Fodinicola acaciae: one gene and its partner. Each later gene encodes a partner of the first gene's protein in a complex. Links are inferred from orthologs where the notes say so. Each region holds a gene or a part of one and is shown on either strand. Other genes may lie near its edges.

Region 1 (8,831 bases):
GTCCCCGATGTCCGGCAGCGTGACCTCGGGTGCCAGTTGCTCGGCGGCTCGCTTCGGCGGGGTACGGAAGCGCATCGCGCCGAGCAGGAGGCTGACGCCGTCGCCGGCGACCTTCGAGCCGTACGCCTTGGACAGGCTGACGAACTCGTCGGTCAGCGGAGTGCGGCCGATGACAAAACGGACGCCGGTGTCGGTCGGGGTCGTCCGCGGCGACAACACCGAGCGGACCGCGGAGGTGACGCCGTCCGCGCCGACGAGCAGATCGGCGGCGACCGGGTCGCGGCGAGCGAAATGAGCCTCGACATTGCCGTCGGGCAGCACGTCGTAGCCGGTCAGCGCGGCATCCGTGCGTACGGTGAGGCCGGTCAGCAACAGGTGCCGCAACACCTGCCGGTCGACCACGATGCCGGTGCGGCTCGCGCCGAGCCGGCCGATCTCGGTCAGCTGCGGGTCCAGGATCAGTTGCTCAGCCGAGGCATCCATGACGATCTCGTCCAGCAACGGATGCCACCGCGCCGGCAGGCAGTCGCGCACCGCCTGGAAGCCGACCAAGTCCAGCACGAGCCGATAGCCCTGGAACCGCGCGACGATCCCCGGGTCGCGCTCGAACACCTCGGCGTCGATCCCGGCGCCGCGCAGACCCTGCGCGAGAGCCAGGCCGCCGAGGCCGGCTCCCACCACGGAAACTCGCATCGCGTCTCCAGACGTACGAACTTAGTTCGTTGATGACGATCTAAGTTCTACTCCCGGAACCAAGATCGCGTCAAACGCGGACGCCTTCAGTTGGCGCTGTGCTCCAGCAACTCCACCGGCACCGGCAGGTGCTTGGCGCGGATGTACTCGCCGACCGCCTTCCCCACCCGGTCGACGCGCAGGTTCGCCGAGCCCCCGGTGCCGAGCAGTCCCTTCAGCACGAAGTGCACCGCGCGCAGCCGCGGAAACTCGTGGCGTACGACCTCAAGGCCGGCCAGCTCCGGCACCAGCCGGCGAAGCTCCACAGTGGACAGTGCCTGCCGCAGCCACGGCCAGGCCCGGTCGTCGCTGACCCAGATGCCGACGTTGCTGTTGCCGCCCTTGTCGCCGCTGCGCGCGTACGCGATGGTGCCGAGCGGCACCTCGCGTACGTCCGTCGCTGGCGGCGGCTCCATGGGCTCCGGGTGCGTTGGCTGGCTGGTGATCTCGGTCTTGGCTCGCGCCGGAATATCGTACGTCCGTCCCTCGACAACGACGCGGTGGTCGACTGCCGACATCGGCAACAACGCCGGCCAGAAGTCGATCCGCGGTTTCGGCGTGCCGGTCAGCTGCGAGCCGCCGTCATGATAGAAACCCGGAATGCTTTGCAGATAAAGCGACGTCAGCCGCCGCGCGAGCTGCAGCCGCATCAGCGGATCGCGTTCGGCGGCGGTCGCCATCACGCGCAACGCGACGGTCGCGTCCCACTGCGTACGCGGATTGTCAGCCGCCGAGCCGATACGCGTGAAGTGCACCTCGACGCCGTCCGGCAGGTCGTTGCCGATCTGTGCTTTCAGCAGGTCGATTTTCTGGTCCACGTCGGGCGCCGTCACGAAAACTGTGTTGACGATTTCATAGCCGACCGGCGCGAAGACCGCTACCTTTGTCGTCGGTGGCGGCGGTGAACCTGTCGCGCCGCGGATTTCCACGCGGCCGGGCGAAAGTTGACGCGGCTCCACGCTCTGCAGATCGACGGTGACGTCCGGATTCAGATATCGCGGTCCCTGGATCTCGTACAACAGTTGCGCTGTCACAGTGTCGACGGTGACCGCACCATCGTCGCGCGAGTGTTTCGTGATCACGCTCGTGCCGTCAGCGGCGATCTCCGCGATCGGAAAACCCGGCGCGAGCAGGTGCGGAATCCGCGTGAATCCAGAGAAGTTTCCGCCGGTGGCGTGCGCGCCGCACTCGACCACGTGCCCGGCGACCACGGCACCGGCCAGCGCGTCCCAGTCGTCCTCGCTCCACCCATGCCACCACGCCGCCGGTCCAGCGGTCAGCGACGCGTCCGTGACCCGACCACACACGACGATGTCGGCGCCTTCGCGCAATGCCCTGGCAATCCCCCAGCCGCCGAGGTATGCGTTGGCCGCCACAGGTTGACGGCCCCAGGCCGCCAGCGGCTCGCCGGTGTCGAGATTTTCCAAGCGATGACCGGCATCCGCGTACGCGCCGAGGCGGTCGAGCACGTTGTCGCCTTCGACGTACGCCACGCGCAGGCCGTGACCGCTCAACGCCTCGGCGAGCGCCGCTGGTGCGAAGCCACCGGCGTTGGTCACCACCTTCATGCCACGGTCGGCGATGGCCGCCAGATGTGGCCGGATCTGGTTGACGAAATAGCCGACATAGCCGCGACTTTCCCTGCCGGACAAGGCCGCCAGGGTGACTTCGGCGAGATAGTCCCCCATCAGCACGTCGACCGGATCGCCGGCCATCACCTCGTCGATCGCGGTGAACCGGTCGCCGAGATAGCCGGAGAAGTTGCCGATCCGGACTGGTCCGTCCATCGTCACACCGTACGACCGCTGCCGGCGCCGGACCAGCCCGTCAGGACGTGCCGGTGAGACAGCGTTGCGCGATCGCGCCGAAGCGCTCGACCAGCTCGTTGACGGTCGCGGACGCGATCGGTTCGAGCTTGATGACGTAACGCGTGACGGCCAGGCCGAGGAGCTGGACGTTGACCATGCCGACGCGCATCGCCGCGTCCGGCGCGTCCAGCAGCGCGGTCAGCCGGCCGGTGATCTCTCGCTCGATGTATTCGCGCAGCAGCCCCTCGACATAGTCGGGCTGCGGACCCGGACCGTTGAGCAGAGCCAGCGGCGCCTTGTCGGACTGGTCCATGTTTTCCACCAGCGTACGGACCAGCCGGTCGCCGATGCCGTCCAGGCCGGCGGCGAACATGGCGTCGATGGCCGGCGGCAGGCCGGCGTACATGTCGATCGCCGCGCCGAACAGGCCCTGCTTGTTGCCGAAGAAATAGAACACCATCGCCGGATCTACACCGGCCTCGGCGGCGACCGCGCGGACGGTGGTGCCGGCGTATCCGTGCGCGCGGAAGTGTTCGCGCGCGGCCGCCAGGATCCGCTGCCGGCTCTGTTCGCCGGACCGCCAGCGACCGGAGCGTCGCGTCGAGTGCTCTGCCATGACGGCGCGAGTGTATCCACAATTTTCTTCATCAATGGTGGAGTATGCTCTTCTTCATCGTTGATGAAGAAAGGTGTACGCATGCGAGTGATCATCGTCGGCGCGGGTCTTGGCGGCCTGACGCTGGCGCACGGGCTGCGGACGGCCGGCATCGAGGTCGTCGTGTACGAGCGAGACGGCGCGCGGGGCCGTACGCAAGGCGTGAGCCTGCACATGGACGAGCGCGGGACGACCGCGCTGCGTGAGTGCCTGCCGCCGCCGCATTTCGCCATGGCACAGGCGACGATGGGGCCTCCGCGCGACCGGACCGTGTTGTTGTCCGAGGGCCTGGCCGTCGTCGGCACGCGGGTGGCCGACAGCGTGATGGCTCGGCCTGGGCGGCAGACCAGCCGGCGGCTGCTGCGCGCGGTGCTGCTGACGGGCCTGGACGACGCCGTACGGTTCGAGGCGGCGTTTCTCCGGTACGAGCTGCGTGCCGACGACGTCCAGGCCTGGTTCGCCGACGGCAGCGTCGAGACGGCCGACGTGCTCGTCGGCGCGGACGGCGTCGGTTCGGCCGTACGCAGGCAGTTTCTGCCGCACGTGCAGGTCATCGACACGGGCCGGCGGATGCTGATGGGGGCCACGCCGGTTCGCGCCGTGGCGCACACGGGGTTGCTGGAGCTGATCGGGGACAACGCGGCAAGCGTGCAGGCCGACGGCATGATGATGGCGCTGGGGCCACACCGGTTCCTCGAGCCGCCGCTGGTCGCCCGCGATCGCTGGCTGCCGGCCGTTCCCGCCGCGGCGCTCGCCGATGCCGAGGACTACCTGATGTGGTGCATGCCGACGACTGGACAGAACGTCGACGCGCGCGACCTGGCCGCCGGCCTGCATCCGACGCTGCGGAACGTGGTCGACCAGGCCTGGCCTCAGCTGACCGTCCCGTTGCGGATCGGCGTGATCCCACCGATGGCCGCCTGGCCTACGCATCCGGTCACGGTCATCGGCGACGCCATCCATGTCGCACCGGGTTTTGGCGGCAATCTGGCCATGCAGGACGCACGTCGGCTCCGCGACGCGCTCGTACGCGCTGACCGCGGTGAGCTGTCGCTGCTCGATGCCATCGGCTCGTACGAGGAGCGGATGCGGCAGGACAACTACGTCTCGGAGCGCACGGCGTGAACGTCTTCACGCGGAAGTCGCTGTCACTGTTCGCGGCCGTCGGTGGCTGGCGTACGGTCGCCGAGGCGGTCGCGTCGAAGGTCGTGTTCCTGCTCGCGTACCAGGTCAGCGGCCAGGTGCTCACCTCGGCGCTGGTGGCGGTCGGCTCAGTGCTGGCCTTCGCGGTCGTACGCATCTGGAGTGACCGCAGCTACTGGTCGGCCGCGATCGGGTTGGTCGTCGTCGGCGTCTCGACGTTGCTCGCCGGCAGCACCGGGCACGCGGTCGACTTCTATCTCGAGGTCGTCGTCACCGAGGCCGGCCTCACCGCGGTGCTCCTGCTCTCCATCCTCGCCCGGTGGCCGCTCGTCGGGCTGGTGGCCGGCGGGCTGCGCGGCGAACGGCTCAGATGGCGGCGCGACCGTACTCAGCGGCGCCGTTATCAGCTGTGCACGCTGATCTTTCTCGCCAAATGCGCCCTCGCCACGGCCGTACTCGTGCCGCTCTATCTGGCCGGCGCGCTGACGCCACTCGGGATCGCGTCGACACTGCTGCAGACCCCGGCTGCTGGCGTGTGCCTGTACATCTGTTGGCGCATTCTGCGACGTGCCGAGGTTTAGCGCTCCAGGATCGCGACCAAGCCTTGGCCGCCTGCGGCGCAGATCGAGATCAGGCCGCGGCCGGAACCCTTCTGCCGCAACAGTTTCGCCAGCGTCGCGACAATCCGGCCACCGGTCGCGGCAAACGGATGACCAGCGGCCAGCGACGAGCCGTTGACATTGAGCTTCGCGCGGTCGATCGAGCCGAGCGGCGCGTCGAGGCCGAGCTTTTCCTTGCAGAAAACCGGATCTTCCCACGCCTTCAGGGTCGCCAGCACCTGCGAGGCGAAGGCCTCGTGGATCTCGTAGAAGTCGAAGTCCTGCAACGAAAGGCCGGCACGCGCGAGCAGCCGCGGCACGGCGTAGACCGGCGCGGTCAGCAGGCCGTCGTCACCGAGCGCGAAGTCGACGGCGGCGGCTTGCACGTCGCCGACGTACGCGAGCACCGGAAGTCGTCGCTGCGCGGCCCATTCCTCGCTGGCCAACAAAACCGCAGAGGCACCGTCGGTCAGCGGCGTGGAGTTGCCGGCGGTCATCGTGCCGGTCTCCGGATCGCCGAAGGCCGGCTTGAGTTTCGCCAGCTTTTCCACCGAGGAGTCCGGCCGCAGGTTCTGGTCGCGAGCCAGGCCGAGATACGGCGTGACCAGGTCGTCGAAAAAGCCGGCGTCGTAGGCGGCGGCCAGTTTTTGGTGGCTGGCCGCGGCAAGCTCGTCCTGCTCCTCGCGGCCGACCGACCACTGCGCCGCGGTCAATGCGGCGTGGTCCCCCATCGACATGCCGGTGCGCGGCTCGGCGTTGCGGGGAATGTCCGGCACGATCTGCCATGGCCGCAGCGAACCGACCAGCGCCAGCCGCTGCAGCGGAGTTTTCGCGCGGTTGAAGCGTAAAAGCACCTTGCGCAGGTCTTCGTTGACGCCGATCGGCGCGTCGCTGGCGGTGTCGACACCACCGGCGATGCCGGCGTCGATCTGGCCGAGCGCGATCTTGTTGGCGACCAGGGTCACCGTCTCCAGTCCGGTCGCGCAGGCCTGCTGCACGTCGTACGCCGGCGTACGCGGGTCGAGCTTGCTGCCGAGCACCGCCTCGCGGGTGAGATTGAAGTCACGGCTGTGTTTGAGCACGGCTCCAGCGGCGACCTCGCCGAGCAGCTCGCCCTGCAACGAAAACCGGCTGATCAGGCCGTCGAGCGCGGCGGTCAGCATGTCCTGGTTTGTCGCGGTCGCGTACGGCCCGTTGGATCGCGCGAAAGGGGTTCGGTTGGCACCGACGATCGCCACACGGCGGCTCATGACAACTCCTGGCACTGGCGGGATCGCATCAACGCGACCATACTTGCGAGTAGACTTACTGGCAAGTAAGGATAACCCCATGGCGGATCTCTACCAACAGTTCGTGTCCTCGGCGCCGGGCCGTGCCATCGCGCAGCGACTCGGCCTGCCTCGCCCCGTCCGCCTGCGCAGGTATGCGCCTGGCCAACCGATCGCGGACGGACCGGTGCTGGTCGGCGGCCACGGCCGCGTGGCGGTGGCGAAAATCCTTGGCGCGCTTGGCATCGATGTCACGGAAAGCACATCGCCGTACGCGCTCGTCTTCGATGCCACCGGTATCGCGACGCCGGCCGGCCTGCGCGAGCTGTATGACTTCTTTCATCCAGTCGTACGGTCGATCCGGCCATCCGGCCGCGTGATTGTGATCGGTACGCCGCCGGAGTCGGCTGGCTCGATCGACGAGGCCGTGGCGCAGCGCGCGCTGGAAGGATTCGTACGGTCACTGGGAAAAGAGGTCGGCCGCGGTGCGACGGCGCAGCTGATCTATGTGGCGCCAGGCGCCGAGGAAGCGCTGGAGTCGACGCTTTCCTTTTTCCTGTCGGCGAAATCCGCGTACGTGTCCGGCCAGGTCGTCCGCGTCGGCGCGGTCGACGAGCTGCCGGAGACGCCGGAGCTGCCACTGGACGGAAAGGTCGCACTGGTGACCGGCGCGTCCCGCGGAATCGGTGCGGCCATTGCGAAAACCCTCGCCCGCGATGGCGCTCACGTGGTCTGCCTGGATGTGCCGGCGCAGGGCGAGGACCTGTCGCGGATCGCCAACCAGGTCAACGGATCGAGCCTGCAGCTGGACATCACCTCGGCCGCCGCGCCGGCGACGCTCGGCGAACACTTCAAGACGCGGCATGACGGCGTCGACGTCGTCGTACACAACGCCGGTGTCATCCGCGACAAAACCCTCGCGCGGATGAGTGAAGCCCAGTGGGATCTTGTGCTGAATGTGAACCTTGTCGCGCAGGCCAGGATCAACGAGCATTTCCTGGCCGAGAAAGTGCTCCGGCCCGGCGCGCGCGTCATCGGTCTCGCGTCGATCGCCGGCATCGCCGGCAACGCCGGACAGACCAACTACGGCGCGACCAAGGCCGGCGTCATCGGTCTGGCGGAAAACCTGGCGCCGAGGCTGGCCGAGCTGCCGGCGACGATCAACGCGGTCGCGCCCGGGTTCATCGAGACGAAGATGACCGCCAGCATGCCGGTGACCGTACGCGAGGTCGGCCGGCGACTGAACAGCCTCGCACAGGGCGGCCAGCCGGTCGACGTGGCCGAGACGATCGGTTGGCTGGCACATCCCGGCAGCGCCGGCGTGACCGGCGGAGTTTTCCGGGTTTGCGGCCAAAGCCTGCTGGGGGCCTGATGAAGCTCAGCACGCGACCAGGCCTGGCGCGTACGTATGCGTCGGCGCTGATGCGTAGCCTGCCCGGCCTGGGTCCCAACGGTGGTGTACTGCCGGACACGACGCTCTCGCTGCCCGGTTTTTTCGTTTCGCGGAGCCATCTCTCCGCGTATGCGGACGTGTGCGGTTTTCCGGCGAGCGACCGGCTGCCGGCGACCTATCCGCATGTGCTGGCCTTTCCGATGGCGATGCGGCTGATGTCGGACCGCAGTTTTCCGTTTCCGCTCATGGGTTTGGTGCACATCCGCAACGTCATCACGGTCGCGCAACCGATCCTGGCCAGCGATCCGCTGGAACTGCGTGTGTTTGCGGAAAATCTCGGCGAGCATCCGCGCGGCGCGCAGTTTGACGTCGTGTCCGAGGCGTACACGGCCGACGGGCTCGCGGTGACCAGCCGCAGCACGTATCTGCACCGGTCGTCGAGCGGTGGCGGCGGTGGCAACAAACCCGAGCCGCCGCAGATGCCCCCAACGGCGGTCTGGCGGCTGCCCGCCGACATCGGCCGTCGTTACGCGGCGGTGTCCGGCGACCGCAACCCGATCCATCTCTCCGCCGCGAGCGCGCGCGTTTTTGGCTTCCGTACGGCCATCGCGCACGGCATGTACACGAAAGCGCGGTGCCTGGCGACGCTCGACGCACGGCTGCCGGAGACGTACGAGGTCGCGGTCAGCTTCCGCCAACCACTGCCGCTGCCGTCCCGCGCCGCCTTCCGCGCCTCACAGTCGGCGGCCGGCTGGCGTTTCTCCGTAGACGGCCGCGCGCCGCACCTCGACGGCGCCCTCTCCCCGGCGTCGTCTGGTGGCCGGTGACCTGCGGTTTCAACTCGCGAGGTGACATCGGACCCGGCCGATCGCGCCCGATTGTGACTTTCTTGACCGCTTTCGCAGCGAAACCAGGCAACAACGTCGCAATCGGTCGGCCAGGGCTGGGCTAGGCTAGGGCCGCCAGATCGAGCCGCGGAGCAGGTTGTCCAGGCCGAGCCAGGCGAAGTTCATCAGCCGCTTGGCGGTCGTCGCCGGATCCTCCTCGGGATGCTCGGTGGCCCAGTCGGCCAGCGACTCCCCCGCACCGACCAGCGCGTGCGCCAGCGCGGATACGTCGTGCTCGGTGGCGTGCGCCGGCCCGCGAGCCTTGATGTTCTTGTCGATCAGGTCCGCCGCGTACGCGACGATCGCGGCACGCATCGCGGCCACCTCACCGGCGAAGGGCTCACCG
Region 2 (8,932 bases), on another replicon or contig:
TGGACTCCGTGCACGACTCGTTTCGCAGCCAGGGCCTCGTACGTCCGCGCGAAGGCCGCCTGCTCGGCGGTGTCTGCGCCGGCCTGGCCCGCCGGTTCGGCCTCGACCCGTGGCTCGGCCGGCTGCTGTTCGTCCTCATCCTGCTGGCGATCCCCGGCAGCCAGATCCTGATCTACCCCGTCCTGTGGATCCTGATGCCGTCCGAGGAGACCACCACGGTCCCCTCCACCCCGGTCGCCAGCTGACCCCACATAGACGTTTTCGGAACGACCCTTTCCGCGCGTGGAAAGGGTCGTTTCGATATTCACGCGCGTCGCGGTGTCAGCACGTCGTGTGCGAGGCCGACGAGCTCGGCGGCGAAACCGGGACGCGCGCGCAGCCGGCCGGATCGCGACAGGTCGTTGATGATCGTCAGCGCGGCGTGTACGGCGATCTTCGCCTCCGGCGCGGTCGCCCCGGACAGCTCGACCTGCAGCTCGACCCACTGCGCCACGTACGCGCGCTGGATCCGCAGCGACTCCTGGCGGTTGCGTTCGGGCAGGTGCGCCAGCTCGCGGTTGTAGACGTGCAACAGCTCGCCGTGCTCCATCACCACCTCGACGTACGACCCGATCAGCCGATCGAGCGCCTCCGCCGGTGACGCGGCGCCGGACAGCGCCCGCGACGCGCCGAGGCTGAGCTGATCGGCCAACCGGCCGCAACCAGCCATCAGCAGGTCGGCCTTGCTGGCGAAATGCCGGTAGACACTGGGTCCGGCGATGCCGGCCGCGGCGCCGATGTCCTCCATGCTGACCGATCGATAACCACGCTGGACGAACAGCTCGGTCGCGGCGGCCAGGATCTGCTCGCGGCGTGTCGACGGCGTGACCGGTGCCGTCGCGTCGACCACCTCGGCAGCCACCGCCGGCACGCGCGTACTCGCGCAGACCGCACCCGCCAGCTGCGCCAACAACCAGACGAACCGGCGTTTTGGCAGGCTGGCGTGGTGGTCGGCGACACTGCCGAGCACGCTCAACGCGGCCGTACACAGCAGCTCGGCGTCGACCGCCGGCAGCTCCGGCCGCGCCAGCGCCAGCTCACCGGCCCACCGCTGGATGAACTTGCGTCCCCGTTGCCGCACCTCGTTGCGCGCGGCCTCGTCCAGATGCCTGGCCTGCCACCGCCAGAGCGCGGCGATCCCCCGCCGTTGTACGGAAAGCTCGGCGAGTGCCAGCACGACCGCGTCCAGCCGCCCGGCCGGCGCACCACCGCCGGCCAGCGCCTCCTCGACCGCCTCGTCCATGGTCTCCTGGCCGGTCAGCAGCACCTGCGCCAACAGGTCCTGTTTACCGGCGAAATGGCGATAGAGCGCGGGGCCGGTGATGCCGGCCGCGGTGGCGATGTCCTCGATGCTGACCGCCTGATAGCCGCGCTGTGCGAACAGGTCGGCGGCCAGCTCGACCAGCTGCCGCCGCCGGTTGGCCGGACGACGGCTCGGCCGCACTGAATCCATTCCGCCTCCCCATCCCGCCGAAGTGAACGACTGTGGAGCTCACCATAGCTGTCCAGATCCCTTGACAGCCACCAGAACTCCGGCGCTATGTTAATCCGCATTAGCGTCATGCAGGGAGAGGCCGAGGTGACTCAGACGTACGGAGCTTCGCATCCGGCGGCCTATCGGTCGCCGTGGCTGGACGACGACCTGCGCGCGGTCGGCGAGTTGGCGCGCACGTTCTTCACCAAGGAGGTGGCGCCGCGCGAGGAGGAGTTCGCCGAACAGGGGTTTCCGGACCGCCAGCTCTGGCGGCGCGCCGGCGAGCTCGGCCTGGCCGGCATGTCGATCCCGGAGGACTACGGCGGCGGTGGCGGCACCTTCGCGCACGAGGCCGTCCTCTACACCGAGCAGATCAAGGCCGGCGCGCCATCGCTGCAACTGGCGGTGCATTCCGGCATCGTGCCGCATTACATCGTCGCGTACGGCACCGAGGAGCAAAAGCGGCGCTGGCTGCCGAAGCTCGCCAGCGGTGAGTACGTCGGCGCGATCGCGATGACCGAGCCGGGCACCGGATCGGACCTGCAGTCGATCACCACGCGCGCCATTCCGGACGGCGACGAATACGTGATCAGCGGCGCCAAAACCTTCATCACCAACGGCCACCTGGCCGACCTGGTGATCATCGCGGCGAAGACCGATCCCGGCGAAGGTGCCAAAGGCGTGTCGCTGATCGTCGCCGAGGTTTCCGACGACACCGAGGGTTTCCAGCGCGGCCGGCTGCTGAGGAAAATCGGCCAGCACAGCCAGGACACCGCCGAGCTGTTCTTCGACGGTTTGCGCGTACCCAGGGAAAACCTGATCGGCACCGAGGAAGGCCAGGGCTTCTTCCAGCTGATGATGCAGCTGCCGCAGGAAAGGCTGATCATCGCGGTCGCCGCCATCGGCGTCATCGAGGCCGCCGTGGAGGCGGCCACCGCGTACACGAAAGAGCGGCAGGCCTTCGGAAAACCGTTGTTCGCCATGCAGAACACGCGATTCGAGCTGGCCGACTGCGCGACCATCGCACGGATCGGCCGCGTTTTCGTGGACGACTGCATCGTCAAGCACCTGCGCGGTGAGCTCGACGTGTCCACCGCGGCGATGGCCAAGTCGTGGCTGTCCGAGCAACAGTGCGAAGTGGTCGACCGGTGCCTACAGTTGTTCGGTGGATACGGCTACATGCTGGAATATCCGATCGCCCGGATGTTCACCGACAGCCGCGTCCAGAAGATCTACGGTGGCGCGAATGAGGTGATGAAGGAGCTCGTCTCCCGTACGCTCTGATTCGCCTTGCCTGGAAGGAAAAGGTCATGCCTGAAGCATTCATCTACGACGCCGTCCGTACGCCTCGGGGACGCGGCAAGAAAACCGGCTCGCTGCACGGCGTCAAGCCGATCTCGCTGGTCGTCGGCCTGATCGACGAGCTGCGCCGGCGCCATCCGGATCTGGACCCGGCGGCGATCGACGACATCATCCTCGGCGTCGTCTCGCCGATCGGCGACCAGGGCTCGGACATCGCCAAGATCTCCGCGATCGCCGCCGGCCTGCCGGACACCGTCGCCGGCGTACAGCTCAACCGGTTCTGCGCGTCCGGCCTGGAGGCGGTCAACTCGGCGGCACAGAAGGTACGCGCCGGCTGGGACAAGCTGATTCTCGCCGGCGGTGTCGAGTCGATGTCGCGCGTGCCGATGGGCTCGGACGGCGGCGCGTGGGCGATGGACCCGGAGACCAACTACAACACTTCCTTTGTGCCGCAAGGCATCGGCGCCGACCTGATCGCCACGCTGAAGGGTTTCAGCCGCGAGGACGTGGACAACTTCGCGTTGCGGTCACAGCAGCGCGCCGCCGCCGCCTGGTCCGGCGGCTATTTCGCGAAGTCGGTCGTGCCGGTGAAGGACCGCAACGGCATCGTGTTGCTCGACCACGACGAGCACATGCGGCCGGACTCGACGCTGGAAGGTCTCGGCAAGCTGCCGGCCTCCTTCGAGGCGATCGGTGACTTCGGCGGTTTCGACGCGGTGGCACTGCAGAAATACCACTGGGTCGAGAAGATCAACCACGTACACTCGGCCGGCAACTCCTCCGGCATCGTCGACGGTGCCGCGCTGGTCATGGTCGGCAGCGAGCAGATCGGCAAGGACTTCGGCCTCACGCCGCGCGCTCGCGTCGTCGCGACCGCGGTCTCCGGCGCCGACCCGACCATCATGCTCACCGGACCGACGCCGGCGACCGAAAAGGTGCTGGCCACCGCCGGACTCTCGCCGGAGGACATCGATCTGTTCGAGCTCAACGAGGCTTTCGCTTCGGTGGTGCTGAAATACGTCGACGACTTCAAGATCCCGGACGAGAAGATCAACGTCAACGGCGGCGCCATCGCGATGGGTCATCCGCTCGGCGCCACCGGCGCGATGATCACCGGCACCATGGTCGACGAGCTGGAGCGCCGCGAGGCGCGCTATGCGCTGGTGACCCTGTGCATCGGCGGCGGCATGGGTGAAGCGACCATCATCGAGCGCGTCTGAAGCCGGAGAGAAACCTTGACCACTGAAGTGAACATGATCCGCTGGGACCAGGACGCCGACGGCATCGTCACGCTGACGATGGACGACCCGGACGCCTCGGCCAACACGATGAACGAGCTGTTCGGCACCTCCTTCGCGGCCACCGTCGAGCGGCTGGAGCGCGAGAAGGACACGATCACCGGCGTGATCGTGACGTCTGCCAAGAAAACCTTCTTCGCCGGCGGCAACCTGCAGATGCTGATGGCCGTCAAGCCGGAGGACGCGCGGGAGTTCACCGACCGCGTCGAGGAGATGAAAAGCTATTTCCGCCGGCTGGAAACGCTCGGAAAACCGGTCGTGGCGGCCATCAACGGTGCCGCTCTGGGCGGTGGGTACGAGATCGCGCTGGCATGTCACCACCGCGTCCTGCTGGACGTCAAAGGCACCGAGGTCGGCCTGCCTGAGGTGACGCTCGGCCTGCTGCCCGGCGGCGGCGGCATCACCCGTACGGTCCGGCTGCTCGGCATCCAGAACGCGCTGCTGAACGTACTTCTGCAGGGACAGCGGCACAAACCGGCGAAGGCGCTGGAGCTCGGCCTGATCGACGAGGTGGTGTCGACGCCGGAAGAGCTGATCGCACAGGCGAAAGCCTGGACCAAGGCCAACCCCGAGGCCACCCAGCCGTGGGACGTGAAGGGTTACAAGATCCCCGGCGGCACGCCGTCCAGTCCGGCGTTCGCGGCCAACCTGCCGGCGTTTCCGTCCAACCTCAAAAAGCAGCTCAAAGGCGCGCCGATGCCGGCGCCGCGCAACATCATGGCGGCCGCCGTCGAGGGCGCGCAGGTCGACATCGACACGGCGACCAGGATCGAGACGCGCTATCTGTTCGACGTGGCCTCCGGCCAGGTGTCGACCAACATGATCAAGGCGTTTTTCTTCGACCTGCAGACCATCAACAAGGGTGGCAGCCGGCCGGACGGGTATGAGAAATGGTCGGCGAAGAAGGTGCTCATCCTCGGCGCCGGCATGATGGGCGCCGGCATCGCCTACTCCGCGGCCCGCTCCGGCATCGAGGTCGTGCTCAAGGACGTTTCACTTGAGGCCGCGCAAAAAGGCAAGGCGTACTCGGAGAAGATCCTCGGCAAGCAGGTCAGCCGGGGCAAGCTGACGCAGGACAAGGCCGACGAGGTGTTGGCCCGGATCACGCCGACCGACCAGGCCGCCGACGGAGCCGGTGCCGACCTGGTCATCGAGGCGGTTTTCGAGAGCGCGGAGCTGAAGAAGAAGGTCTTCGGCGAGATCGAGGACGTAGTCGCGCCGGACGCGCTGCTCGGCTCCAACACCTCGACGCTGCCGATCACCGGCCTGGCCGGCGGCGTCAAGCGCCAGCAGGACTTCATCGGCATCCACTTCTTCTCACCGGTCGACAAGATGCCGCTGGTGGAGATCATCGCCGGCGAGAAGACCGGCGACGCGGCGATCGCCAAGGCCGTCGACTTCACCTTGCAGATCAAGAAAACCCCGATCGTGGTCAACGACAGCCGTGGCTTCTTCACCAGCCGGGTGATCGGTACGTTCATCAACGAGGCGGTCGCCATGGTCGGCGAGGGCGTCGCGCCGTCGTCGATCGAGCAGGCCACCACGCAGGCCGGCTATCCGGTCGGCGCGCTCGCGCTGATGGACGAGCTGACCTTCACGCTGCCACGGAAAATTCGCGAGGAGACCAAGGCAGCGGTGGAGGCGGCCGGCGGCACCTGGCAGCCGCATCCGGCCGAGGTCGTGCTGGACCGGATGATCGACGAGTTCGGCCGTAAGGGCCGCTCCACCGGCGCCGGCTTCTACGACTACGTCGACGGCAAGAAAGCGGGTCTGTGGCCCGGCCTGAAGGACGCGTTCGCCTCTGGTACGGCCGAGATCCCATTCGCCGACATGCAGGAGCGGATGCTTTTCGCAGAGGCGCTGGAAACCGTCAAGTGCTTCGACGAAGGCGTCCTGCGGTCGATCCCGGATGCCAACATCGGCTCCATCCTCGGCATCGGCTTTCCGCCGTGGACCGGTGGCGTCATCCAGTACATCAACCAGTACGCCGGCGGCACGACCGGTTTCGTGGCGCGCGCCAAGGAGCTCGCGGACCGCTACGGCGACCGGTTCACCCCGCCGCGGTCGCTGATCGAGAAAGCCGAGCGCGGCGAGTCGTACGAATAACCCGACAAGGAGACGAAAACGGTGCTGGAAGACGAGAAGCTGGTCGCGCTGGAGGTCGAGGTCGCCGACCACATCGCCACCGTGACGCTGGTCGGACCGGGTAAAGGCAACGCGATGGGTCCGGACTTCTGGCGCGAGCTGCCGATCGTCTTCCGTGCCATCGACGCCGAGGAGGACGTACGCGCTGTCGTCCTCACCGGCTCCGGGAAAAACTTCTCGTACGGCCTGGATCTGCCGGCGATGGCACCCAACTTCGCGCCGCTGCTCGCCGACGGCGCGCTGGCCAAGGCGCGGACAGAGTTTCTCCGGCATCTGCGCGGATTGCAGGACTCGGTCAACGCGGTCGCCGAGTGCCGCAAGCCGATCGTGTCGGCGATCGCCGGCTGGTGCATCGGCGGCGGTGTGGATGTCGTCGCGGCCACCGACATCCGACTGTCCACAGTGGACGCGAAGTTCAGCGTACGCGAGGTGAAGGTGGCGATCGTCGCCGATCTGGGCAGCCTGCAGCGGCTCACCGGCATCATCGGCGACGGCCACCTGCGCGAGCTGGCCCTGACCGGCAAGGACATCGACGGCGCGTACGCGGAGAAGATCGGCCTGGTCAACCACACCTACGCCGACCAGGAGTCGCTGCTGACCGCCGCGCGCGAGCTGGCCGCCGAGCTCGCCACCAATCCGCCGCTGGTCGTCCAGGGCATCAAGGACGTGCTCGACGCCAGCCGCGGTCCGCAGGTCACCGCCGGTCTGCGCTATGTCGGCGCCTGGAACGCCGCCTTCCTGCCGAGCCGCGACCTGCAGGAAGCCGTGCAGTCCTTCGTCGAGCGCCGCTCCCCCGACTTCCGCGGCGAATAGCCGCATGGCCACCATGCGTGCGCCTGACGCACGCATGGTGGCCATGCGAACATCTCGACCGCGTGGTGCGCGTACGACGGTGAACGACCTCGATGGTGGACAGATAGCGGGAGCCGGTTAGAGTTAGCCCCACTCGTGCTTCGGAAGGAGGTTGGACGTGCGCATTCCAAACACTTGGGTCACTGCAAGCTGGCAAGAGGGCCGTGCGAGCTGGCGTCAGTCGTCGCCGTCCGCTCCGACCGGGCCCGGCCGGTGATCCGGCAAGACGCCACCAGCTCCAGCACGACGACCGTGGAAGTCCGCGGCACGTCGCGCTCTGTGGCGTTCTTCGATCCACTGGCCAGCTTTGTCGCGCTTCGTGAGGCGTATGGCGACAACGAGGTCTATCTGCTGGAGTCGCTGTCCGGTCCGGAGACCGACCGGCGCAGCTCGATGATCGGCATCGGCCGCATCCTCACGCTCACCGTGACCGTCGACCAGGTGACGCTCGACGGCGCTCCGGCGCTGGTCGAGAAGGTCAACCGGGCCTGGGACGGCATCCTGGTCGACGGCCGGCTCAAGACCCGCAAGCACCTGTGGGATCTGCTCCGCGCCGTGCAGGGCGTTTTCGACGTGTCGGCGCTGACGCCGGAGCAGCACGCCGGCTTCGGCCTGTTCGGCTACTACGGCTACGACACGACCTGGGCCGTGGAAGACCTGCCGATGCTGATCGAGCACACCGGCGACACACCGGACATCGTGCTCGCCATCTACCAGGGTTATCTGCTGCTCGACCTGGCCAAACGCCGCGCCCGCATCGACACGTACGCGGGTGACTGGTCACCGCTGGACATCGACGGCGTGCTGGACAAGCTGACCGGCATCCCGCTCGACGACGGCACGCCGCGCGTACCGAAGCCGGACAAGGTCGAGCAGCCAACCACGCGCGAGCACTACGTCAAAGGTGTCGAGACCAGCCTGGAACACATCCGCGCCGGCGACATCTACCAGCTCCAGCTCGGCCACGAGCTGCGGGTGACGACCGCGGCCGATCCGCTGGCGGTCTATCGGCGGCTGCGCGCGCGCAACCCCTCGCCGTACATGTATTTCGTCCCCAACGGTCCGCAGACCCTGGTCGGCGCGAGTCCGGAGCTGTTCGTACGGATCGAGGACGACCTGATCACGATGCGACCGATCGCCGGCACCGTACGCCGCGGCCGCGACCTCGCCGAGGACGAGATGCTCGCCGCGCAGATGCTGCGCGACGAGAAGGAGGTCGCCGAGCACATCATGCTGGTCGACCTGTGCCGCAACGACATCGGCCGGGTCTGCCGGACCAACACCCTCGAGGTGCCGGCGCTGCTCACGGTCGAGGCGTACTCGCACGTCAGCCACCTGGTCTCGACGGTGACCGGCCGGCAGACCGCCACCGCCGACGTGTGGGACGTGATCGCCGCGACCTTCCCGGCCGGCACGATGACCGGAGCGCCGAAGGTGCGCGCGATGGAGATCATCGAGTCGCTGGAGACGACCCGCCGCGGCCAGTACGCCGGTGCCATCGGCCAGGTCAGCTTCGACGGCTCGGTCAACCTGGCGCTCAACATCCGCTCCACGCTCTACGACAGCGGCGTCTACCACATGCGCGCGTCGGCCGGCGTGGTCGCCGACTCGCGGCCGGACCGCGAATGGGCCGAGACCTGGCAGAAACTCGGCGCGCCGTACTGGGCCATCACCGGTGAGGAGGCCGCCGATGCGGGCGTTCGTGATTGACGCGTACGACAGTTTCGTCTACGTCGTCGCGCAGTATCTGCGGCTGCTGGACGTCGACGTGCAGGTGCACCGTAACGACAAGATCGACTTCCACGACGTGGTGGCGGCCAAG

The links.
Region 2: the proteins of GNX95_RS02945 (region 1) and GNX95_RS29335 are in contact, whole or in part, in a solved structure (PDB 8BNU), measured with the Escherichia coli proteins. The link is inferred for Fodinicola acaciae from one-to-one orthologs.

What each region holds. Positions count from the first base shown.
Region 1 is NZ_WOTN01000001.1:637,975-646,805, reverse strand. Bases 4,052-6,880 are described here. They hold GNX95_RS02945 (acetyl-CoA C-acetyltransferase), read right to left. Parts: upstream 6,188-6,880; coding sequence 4,916-6,187; downstream 4,052-4,915. Other genes in these bases: GNX95_RS02940 (3-oxoacyl-ACP reductase), read left to right, coding at 6,267-6,880; GNX95_RS02950 (DUF3159 domain-containing protein), read left to right, coding at 4,317-4,919; GNX95_RS02955 (FAD-dependent oxidoreductase), read left to right, coding at 4,052-4,320. In the rest of the region: GNX95_RS02970 (FAD-dependent oxidoreductase), read right to left, coding at 1-693; GNX95_RS02965 (acyclic terpene utilization AtuA family protein), read right to left, coding at 780-2,519; GNX95_RS02960 (TetR/AcrR family transcriptional regulator), read right to left, coding at 2,560-3,156; more of GNX95_RS02955, read left to right, coding at 3,238-4,051; more of GNX95_RS02940, read left to right, coding at 6,881-7,577; GNX95_RS02935 (MaoC/PaaZ C-terminal domain-containing protein), read left to right, coding at 7,577-8,425; GNX95_RS02930 (TetR/AcrR family transcriptional regulator), read right to left, coding at 8,552-8,831.
Region 2 is NZ_WOTN01000003.1:642,350-651,281, forward strand. The notes cover bases 3,714-6,643. They hold GNX95_RS29335 (3-hydroxyacyl-CoA dehydrogenase NAD-binding domain-containing protein), read left to right. Parts: upstream 3,714-4,068; coding sequence 4,069-6,219; downstream 6,220-6,643. Other genes in these bases: GNX95_RS29330 (acetyl-CoA C-acetyltransferase), read left to right, coding at 3,714-4,035; GNX95_RS29340 (crotonase/enoyl-CoA hydratase family protein), read left to right, coding at 6,241-6,643. Outside these bases: GNX95_RS29315 (PspC domain-containing protein), read left to right, coding at 1-245; GNX95_RS29320 (TetR/AcrR family transcriptional regulator), read right to left, coding at 305-1,492; GNX95_RS29325 (acyl-CoA dehydrogenase family protein), read left to right, coding at 1,601-2,797; more of GNX95_RS29330, read left to right, coding at 2,824-3,713; more of GNX95_RS29340, read left to right, coding at 6,644-7,071; GNX95_RS29345 (anthranilate synthase component I family protein), read left to right, coding at 7,324-8,820; GNX95_RS29350 (anthranilate synthase component II), read left to right, coding at 8,801-8,932. UniProt on the Escherichia coli protein: Catalyzes the formation of a hydroxyacyl-CoA by addition of water on enoyl-CoA. Also exhibits 3-hydroxyacyl-CoA epimerase and 3-hydroxyacyl-CoA dehydrogenase activities.